DNA from 4 places in the Kitasatospora sp. SC0581 genome. Region 4 is predicted to be linked to each of the others. Evidence: riboswitches for the same ligand, from Rfam matches in the RefSeq annotation. Region 4 holds a riboswitch; each other region holds the start of a gene.
The links. Region 4 has a riboswitch for cyclic di-AMP ahead of ACLWS4_RS00085 (transglycosylase family protein). Riboswitches for the same ligand answer to the same signal wherever they lie in the genome.

Region 1 (2,191 bases), on a different contig from region 4:
CCGACCGGGTGGTGACCGCGATCACGGCGGCGGCGAGCGGCAGGTTCAGCAGGAAGATCCAGCGCCAGCCGGGGCCGTCCACCAGCCAGCCGCCGAGGAAGGGGCCGACCGCCGCCGACACCCCGCCGAGGCCGGACCAGAGCCCGACCGCCGCCGAGCGGTCGTCAGGGTGGAAGACGGCCTGGAGCATGGCGAGCGAGCCGGGGGTGAGCAGCGCCCCGCCGATGCCCTGGACGGCGCGGGCGGCGATCAGCACGTGGATGTTCGGCGCGGCGGCGCAGGCCGCGGAGGCGACGGCGAACCAGACCACGCCGATCAGGAAGACCTTGCGCCGCCCGTAGCGGTCGCCGAGCGCGCCGCCGAGCAGGATCAGGCCCGCCAGGGTGAGCAGATAGGCGTTCAGGGTCCATTGCAGGGACGCGAGGGAGGCGCCGAGGTCGGCGCCGATCCGGGGCAGCGCGACGTTCACCACGGTGCCGTCCAGCATCGCCATGCTGGAGCCGAGCACCGTCGCCATTAGTACCCAGCGACCCTGCGCGGTGCCCAGGCGCAGGGTGCCGGCCTCGGAGGTGGCCACGGGCGAATCCTGCGCTGCCGAGGCGCACGTGACAAGGGTCACCGGTGGGTGTGTTGGCGGCTGGCGGTGCGTGAGCGGACGGGTGCGCGGCGTGGCCGATCTCGGCGCAGGGTCGTGGATCAGTGGCGGGGGGTGAATGGGTTGTGTACGCACCGTGGGTCCGGGCCTGCGGAGGGTCACTGGGACAGGGGGGATCGTTGCCGTTTCAAGAGATCGACATTGCTTCACCCGAACGGATGGGTTTTAGTTCAGCGACCGCCCGGCCAGTCCGGACGGATCCGCCGGGTGGAACGCCGAGTCCTGCCGCTGCCCGGTGGTTCGAAACGAACTCTGTACGGCAGGAGCGGGGGACCCACAGGTAAGTCGCCGGACTGGAGTTCGCGCCTCAGGGCGCGGGCGTCCAGGACCGGCTTGGGGTGAAGCCGCGCAAGCGGCCGGGCAACTCCAGCCCGAACCCGACAGCTCACCTCGCAGGCGTCGGAGAGGAAAATTCCATGCCTGCACAGGCTCGTCGTATCGCCCTGCCCCGCGCCGCCCGCATCGGCATCGCCACCGCCGTCACCGGTGTGTCCTTCGCCCTCCCGCTCGTCACCGCGATGAGCGCCCAGGCCCACACCCCGGCCGCTCCGGCCGCCGCCTCCACCGAGGCCAAGCAGGCCACGCAGGCCGCCGCTCCGGCCGCCCAGGCCGCGCAGGAGAGCTACCGCGTCGTCAGCGGTGACACCCTGTCCAAGATCGCCGACGCCAGGAACGTCGAGGGCGGCTGGCACGCGCTGTACGAGCAGAACCGCTCGGTCGTCGGCGCCAACCCGAACCTGATCTTCCCGGGCCAGCAGCTCGCGCTGTCCGGCCACGCCGCCCCGGCCGCCGACGCCGCCCCGGCGAAGCCCGCCGCCCCGGCCAAGCCCGCCAAGCCGTCCGCTCCGGCGACCCAGGCCGCCAAGCCGCAGGCCCAGGTCCAGGTGCAGACCGAGGCCGCCAAGCCCTCCGCGCAGCTCGAGACCCAGCTCCAGGTCGCCGTTCCGGCCCAGGCCGTGACCGCCACTCCGGTCGCCGCCGCCACCTCCGGCTTCGTCGCCCCGCTGGCCGGCCCGCGGCTCGGCACCGCCTACGGCGTGGCCGGCTCGATGTGGGCCTCCGGCCACCACACCGGCCAGGACTTCGTCGCCTCCACCGGCACCCCGCTGCGCGCCGTCGCCAACGGTGTCGTGGTCAAGGCCGGCAACGGCGGCGCCTACGGCAACGAGGTCGAGATCAGGCTCGCCGACGGCCACTACGCCGAGTACGCGCACCTCTCCTCGATCGGCGTGAGGATCGGTCAGACCGTCACCGCCGGCCAGCAGATCGGCCTCTCCGGCGCCACCGGCAACGTGACCGGCCCGCACCTGCACTTCGAGATCCGCAACGGCTCGGAGTACGGCTCGGACATCAACCCGGTCGCCTACCTGCGCGCGCACGGCGTCGCGCTCTGACCCCGAGGGCTTCGAGCTCCGAGGTACCAGGAACCACCGCCGCTGCGGGCGAACCGATCGCCCGGGATGGTCATGTCGGGTGACCGCTCGACCGGGTGATCGCCGCACGGCGGACATGGGCGCGGGACACGCCCAGGCCGGC
Region 2 (2,191 bases), on a different contig from region 4:
CCGGCCAGTGGACGAGGGCGGCGCCCATCAGGCCCATGGCGCCGCGCATCAGGGCGCCCTGCGGCGGGTTCTCGACGAAGGCGTTGAGCAGGACGATCCCGGCGACCCGCTCGGGGGCGTCCCCGGCGGCCTTGACGACGGTGGCCCCGGTGTACGAGTTCCCGGCGAGGACGGCGCGCTCGATGCCGAGGTGGTCGAGCAGGGCGAGGACGTCGCCGGCGAGGGCGGCGGGGCCGTAGTCGTCCCAGGTGATCGAGGATTCGCCGAAGCCCCGCAGGTCCATGGTGACGACCCGGTGGCCGGCGGCGACGAGCAGCGGGCGCAGGTGCCGGTACGCGGCCCGGCTGTCGAGCATGCCGGGGAGCAGGACGACCGGGGTGCCGTCGCCCTGCCGGGTGTCGTCGTAGGCGATCCGGCCGCCGGGGACGGTGAGGTACTGGGTGCTCGGGGTGATGGTGCCGTTCATGGGGTCCTCCTCGGGCCGCCGGTGCGGGGCATCGGCGTTGCTGCCGATAGCCATAAAGCTAAGGCTAATAGCCTTAGCCGTCAAGCGGTCGGGCGTCGGAGGCGTCGGAGGCGTCGGAGGCGTCGGAGAAGAGGGGGAGGAAGCGGTCAGACCCCTTCGACCTTGAACGGGTCGTGCTCGCTGAGCAGCTTCTCCAGCCGGGCCTGGTCCACCCGGGTGACCATGTCGTTGGACTCCTGCCGGTCCCGGATCACCTTCGCCAGCGTGAACGCGGAGCTGACCGTGAAGAGGAGGCCGAGCCCGAGGAAGGCCCGGGTCCACCCGCCGACCGGCAGGTAGATGATCCCCACGGCGAGGGCGGTGCCCGACAGGGCGAAGGACAGGACGGCCTGGAGGTAGTAGGCGGCCGTGGTGCGGGTCTGCATCGGTGCGCTCATGGCGTCAGGATGCTGCGGTCCGGCCGGGCCGCACATGAGTAGGCGTACTCAGATGGGGCCGTGCATGAGGGACCGTTCGTTGACGTCCGATCACCTGCCGCGGGGCTGCTCCGAACGGATGGCTTGGAATCAGAGCCTCCTAGGATTAACGTTTGATAACGCAGCGCGGTTGTCAACGCCGTACCCAGACGGCACCGTGCGCCGTCGCCTAATCCCACCGACCGGCCTCCGGGCAGGTCAGGGAGCCGGGGAACCACGTTCCTTGGGGTGAATCGGCGGGGCTCCGGCCCGGCCGTAGGAGACCTTCCTGCTCCGAACCCGTCAGCTAACCCGGTAGGCGCGAAGGAAGGAAAGGAGCGCGCCTCCGTGGCGTCGACGCACACCCCGGCACACCCGGCCGGCTTCGCAGCCGGTACCCAGCTCCTCGACCACCCCGGTCCGGACGGCCCCGAGGCCTTCGGCCCGGAGGACTTCGCCGCGGAGGCCGAGACCAACCGCCACCGGATGCCGCGTCAGACCCGCGGAACCTCCCCGCTGCTCGGCGTCACCGCCGTCGCCGCCACCCTGGGTGCCACCGGCTTCACCTCGGCGACCCCGGCCGCCGCCCCCGCCATCGAGGCCCCGGACGAGACGGCGGTCGCCCTCTCCGCCGACCCCGGCCTCGCGCTCGCCGCCCGCATCCAGAACCAGGCCGACAGCCAGCGCACCGCCGCCGAGGAGACCGCCCGGCTCCAGGCCGCCCAGGAGGCGGAGGCCAAGGCCGCCGCCAAGGAGGCCGAGGCCAAGCGCGCCGCCGAGGAGGCCGAGCGGGCCAAGGCCGCCGCCCTCACCCTCCCGGTGACGGACTACCGGCTCTCCGCCCACTACGGCCAGAGCGCCCGCTACTGGGCCAACCTGCACACCGGCCTGGACTTCGCCGCCGACACCGGCACCCCGGTCCACGCGCTCGGCCAGGGCACCATCACCTCGGCCGGCTGGGCCGGCTCGTACGGCTACCGGATCGTCGAGACCCTGCCCGACGGCACCGAGATCTGGTACTGCCACCTCTCCGCGATCACCAAGGGCTCCGGCAAGGTCGCCGCCGGTCAGCAGATCGGCAAGGTCGGCGCGACCGGCAACGTCACCGGCCCGCACCTGCACATGGAGGTCCGCCCCGGCGGCGGCGCCCCGGTCGACCCGGAGCCCTGGCTCCAGCAGCGCGGCCTCAACCCCTGACGCACCCGCCCTGAGGCACCCGCCCGGGCGGACCCAGCGCGAAGCCCCCGGCCCGGAGCACCAGCACCGGACC
Region 3 (2,191 bases), on a different contig from region 4:
GGGTGGAGCGGCGTCGGCGCCGAGCGCTCCGGCGCGGCGGCGGGCGCCCCCGGCGGGCACCCCGGTCTCGGGGTACTGCCGGCCGCGGGCGCTCCCGGCGTCGGGCGGGGCGGCTCAGCCGAGGTGCAGCACCTGGCCGGGCATGATCAGGTTCGGGTCGCCGCCGACGGTGGAGTGGTTCTGCTCGTACAGCGCGCTCCAGCCGCCGGACACGCCCTGGGCGGCGGCGATGGTCGACAGGGTGTCACCGGCACGGACGGTGTAGTCGTGGCCGGCGGCCTGCGGGGCCTGCTGCGCGGCGCGCGGGGCGTACTGCGGCTGGGCGGCGGCCTGGCCGGCGTACTGCTGGTAGACGCTCTGGTGGCTGGTCCAGTACCAGCCGCCGTTGTTCTGGTACCAGTACACCTTGGCGTCGGCGTCCCAGCCGGCCTTGCCGGAGAAGCCCGGGGTCTGCGGCTGCGCCTGCTGCTGCGGGGCGACCTGCTGGACCGGCTGCGCGGCGGGCTTCTGGGCCGGCTTCTGGGCGGCGGGCTTCTGCGCGACCGGCTTCTCGGCGGGCTTGGCGGCGGGCTTCGGGGCCTGCTGCTTGGGGGCGGACTGCGGCTTGGCGTCCGAGGAGGTGTCGACCGAGGCCGGGGCACCGCCCTTGGTCAGACCGGCCTTCTGGGAGCAGACCGGCCAGGCGCCCGGACCCTGCGAGGCCAGCACCTTCTCGGCGACCGAGATCTGCTGGGCCTTGCTGGCCTGGTTGGCCTGCGCCGCGTAGGCGGTGCCGCCGTACGCCTTCCAGGTGCTGGACGTGAACTGGAGGCCGCCGTAGAAGCCGTTGCCGGTGTTGATGCTCCAGTTGCCGCCGCTCTCGCACTGGGCGACGGAGTCCCAGGTGGAGGCCGGGGCGGCGGAGGCGCCGGTGGCGGTGAGGAGCGGCATCGCGAGTCCGACGCCGGCCACACCGGCGACGGCGATGGCCTTCTCGGCCTGGGTGCGACGACGGTGACGGCCAGTTCCAACGAACAGCATGAAGAGGTCCCTCTCCGTACGCCTGCGAGGTGAGCTGTCGGGTTCGGACCGGGAGGTGGCCCGGCCGCCGTACGCGGAAACGATTTCCGCTCGGGCGGCTTCACCCCAAGCCGTGGGGAGACGGCAACAAACCTGGTTCCCCCGCCCCTGCCCAGGGTTCTGGTCGGTTTCCCGTGACGCGGCGGGCAGGATTCGGCGTTCCGCGTACGAGGTCCGCAGCTGCGAACTCCAGGGAGAGTAGACAGATCATCAGACCAATCACAAGCTCATATCACCGATATCACACAACAATTACGGCCCGTGTCCGATCGCCTACCAACAGCGGCGTTATGTCCGGATTGATGGGTGTTCACACCCCCGTCGGCGGGCGATCGGCGACGTCCCGTCAGCGTGATCTCAGCAGGTCGGAGGCGTCGAAGAGGCATCCGGAACGGGGTGCGGAGGGGCGTGCGGGGAACGGCTCTCCGGACTGAATTCCACCGGGAGTTCGCGCAGGCCACGCATGATCAGACCACCCCGCCAGCGCAGATTCTCCGGGCTTTCCGCGAGCCGCAGATCGGGCAGCCGGGAAAGCAGCGTGGCCAGCGCGGCACGCCCTTCGAGCCGCGCCAGCGGAGCGCCGATGCAGTAGTGGATGCCGTGCCCGAAGCCCAGGTGGGGGTTGTCCTTCCGGGCCAGGTCCAGGGTGTTCTCCGCCGCGAACCGGGCCGGGTCGCGGTCCGCCGCGGCCAGCACCACCAGCACCGGGTCGCCGACCGGGATGTCCACCCCGCCGATGGTCAGCGGACGGGTCGCGAACCGCCAGGTCGCCAGCTCCACCGGCCCGTCGTAGCGCAGGAGTTCCTCGATCCCGGTCTCTAGCAGCGCGCTCTCCCCGCGCACCACCGACTCCTGCAGCAGCCGGCGCTGCTCCGGATTGCGCAGCAGCGCGTAGGTGCCGTTGCCGATCAGGTTCACGGTGGTCTCGAAACCCGCGAACAGGAGGATGAAGGCCATCGCCGCGGCCTCGTTCTCGGTCAGGTGCTCACCGTGGTCGCCGGCCCGGATCAGGCCCGAGATCAGGTCGTCCCCGAGGTCCGCCCGCTTGCGGTGGATCAGCTCCAGCAGGTACGCCCGCATCCGCTTCACCGCCCGCCCCACGCCGCCGCGTTGGCCCCCGCCGTGGCGGATC
Region 4 (2,191 bases):
ACGTGGTAGACGCCGGAGTCCTTGCCGTTGTTGGACCAGAACAGCAGGTCGCCCGCCTGGAGGCTGTCCAGCGAGACGTGGGTGCTGGCGGCGGCCTGGTCGGCGGCGACGCGCGGGACGGAGACGCCCGCGGCGCGCAGCGCGGCCTGGGTCAGGCCGGAGCAGTCCCAGCCGCCGTTGCCGGTGCCGCCGTAGACGTACGCCTGACCGACCTTCGACTGGGCGAAGGAGACCGCGGCGGCCATGCTGCCGGTCGCGGCCGGCGCCTGGGTCTGCGTCTGGGCCTGGGGCTGCGGAGCGGGCTTGGTGGCGGGCTTCGCGGCCGGCTTGGTGGACGGCTTGGCGGCCGGGGCCTCGGGCTGCGCGGTCGGCTGGGCGTTCACGGCACCGCCGTTCGCGGACTGGCCGGACTTCTGCGAGCGGTCGAACCAGGTGAAGTCCGAGCCGGACGTGCCGGCGGAGGACTGGCCGGCCCGGGCCTGGCCGTTGCCGCCGAAGGACAGCTGCTGGCCCGGGTAGATGGTGTCCGGACCCTCGGTCAGGGTGCCGCGGTTGAGGTCGTACAGCCGCTGCCAGCCGCCCTGCACCTTGTGCTGGTCGGCGATCGCGGACAGCCAGTCGCCCTCGACGACGGTGTAGTCGCCGCCCTGGGCCTGCTGCTGGCGCTTCTGCACCCAGTCGCTCCGGTTGCCGGAGGCGGCGGAGTCGGTGGAGGCCTGCGCGTCGCCCTGGGCGGGCGCGGCGGGCTTCGCGGCGGGGGTCTGGGGCTGTGCGGGCTTGGCGCTGGGCTTCGCGGCCGGAGCGGCCGGCTTGGCGCTCTGGGCGGGCGCGGCGGGCTTGGCGGCGGTCGAACCCGCCGAGGTGTCAACGGCGGCCGCGGCGCCGCCCTTGGTGAGCCCGGCCTGGACCGAGCAGACCGGCCAGGCGCCGGGGCCCTGCGAGGCGAGGACCTTCTCGGCGACGGCGATCTGCTGGTCCTTGGCGGCCAGGTCGGCGCGGGCCGCGTAGGCCGTGCCGCCGAAGGCGGACCAGGTGCTGGAGGTGAACTGGAGGCCGCCGTAGAAGCCGTTGCCGGTGTTGATGCTCCAGTTGCCGCCGCTCTCGCACTGGGCGACCTTGTCCCAGGTGGCGACGGAGGCGGCCGAGGCGGTGCCGGTGGTGAGGCAGGGGACGGTGAGGCCGACGCCCGCGACGCCGAGGGCGGCGATCACGCGACGGGTACGGCCGGACAGACGGGTGCCGTTGGTGGGCAGCATGAAGACGTGGTCCTCTCCCACGCCTGCGAGGTGAGCTGTCGGATTCGGGCTGGAGTTGCCCGGCCGTGCGGTGAGCACGGCTTCACCCCTAGCCCTGGACCGTTCCGGAGAGCGGTCCGGGGCGACTTACCTGTGGGTCCCCCGCTCCTGCCGTGGTGCGTTTTCGCGCTTCCAGGACATCCGACGGCAGGACTCGGCGTTGCGGATGACCGGGTTCGTGTGGTCACGAACGGGGAGCACGTTAATCAGACTTAAGTTCAAACTGCAAACCACTGTGATGTGCATCACGGTTTAGTGGAAACTGCCAAAATTGCCACTCACCATGATCGTAAATGATCGTTTTCAGGCAATGCTGTTGTGGAAGCCGACAACTGGCTCCGCCTCAGGAGTGGCGTGACGGTGCGTCGAATCGCGGAGTGGCGCACTCCGGCGGGTGGGGGAGCGGTCGCGATCGGAGCATGTGAATCCACGCTCCCTATTTCCTTTCAAATAGCGCCAGAACGGACATTCCCCTTCATTGCCGGGTGACTCCCGTACGGGACGGACGGGGTGGGGGAAGTACGCGGAAGGGCCCGGAACGCGATCCGTTCCGGGCCCTTCGGTGCGCGCGAACCCGCGCGCGGTGTCCTTATCGTCCGCCAGGCCCCTCGGCGGCCGCGTGGGCGCCACGGGAGCCCTCCACGACCCCCTCGGCCTCGGCGGCGGCCGCCGCCTCCGCCTCGGCCCGTGCCAGGTCCTCCGGGGACGGCGTGGGCAGCGCGGCCAGGTAGGTGGAGGCGATCAGCTGGCCGACCGACGGGTAGGCGCCCAGCGGCGCGGCCGACGGGCAGCCGGTCTCCTCGGCGGCGGTGGCGAGCAGCTCGGAGTCCGCCTCCGGGCCGATCACCAGCGGGGCCAGCGCCGGGCGCTGCGAGCCGGTGTCCTTGAGGTGGTTG

Region 1: it holds a riboswitch for cyclic di-AMP, as region 4 does, so the genes downstream of both, ACLWS4_RS17585 (M23 family metallopeptidase) here and ACLWS4_RS00085 (transglycosylase family protein) in region 4, are expected to answer to the same signal.
Region 2: it holds a riboswitch for cyclic di-AMP, as region 4 does, so the genes downstream of both, ACLWS4_RS30910 (M23 family metallopeptidase) here and ACLWS4_RS00085 (transglycosylase family protein) in region 4, are expected to answer to the same signal.
Region 3: it holds a riboswitch for cyclic di-AMP, as region 4 does, so the genes downstream of both, ACLWS4_RS25025 (transglycosylase family protein) here and ACLWS4_RS00085 (transglycosylase family protein) in region 4, are expected to answer to the same signal.

What each region holds. Positions count from the first base shown of each region.
Region 1 covers NZ_JBLRWA010000009.1:235,068-237,258, reverse strand. Annotated here, with positions in the region: gene ACLWS4_RS17590 (MFS transporter) at 1-517, opposite strand, end outside; cyclic di-AMP (ydaO/yuaA leader) riboswitch at 869-1,069, shown strand; gene ACLWS4_RS17585 (M23 family metallopeptidase) at 1,072-2,049, shown strand.
Region 2 covers NZ_JBLRWA010000030.1:24,202-26,392, reverse strand. Annotated here, with positions in the region: gene ACLWS4_RS30920 (alpha/beta fold hydrolase) at 1-520, opposite strand, end outside; gene ACLWS4_RS30915 (YiaA/YiaB family inner membrane protein) at 613-903, opposite strand; cyclic di-AMP (ydaO/yuaA leader) riboswitch at 1,099-1,257, shown strand; gene ACLWS4_RS30910 (M23 family metallopeptidase) at 1,270-2,118, shown strand.
Region 3 covers NZ_JBLRWA010000018.1:140,068-142,258, reverse strand. Annotated here, with positions in the region: gene ACLWS4_RS25025 (transglycosylase family protein) at 115-1,020, opposite strand; cyclic di-AMP (ydaO/yuaA leader) riboswitch at 1,026-1,195, opposite strand; gene ACLWS4_RS25020 (cytochrome P450 family protein) at 1,417-2,191, opposite strand, start outside.
Region 4 covers NZ_JBLRWA010000001.1:15,581-17,771, reverse strand. Annotated here, with positions in the region: gene ACLWS4_RS00085 (transglycosylase family protein) at 1-1,277, opposite strand, end outside; cyclic di-AMP (ydaO/yuaA leader) riboswitch at 1,264-1,434, opposite strand; gene ACLWS4_RS00080 (hypothetical protein) at 1,885-2,191, opposite strand, start outside.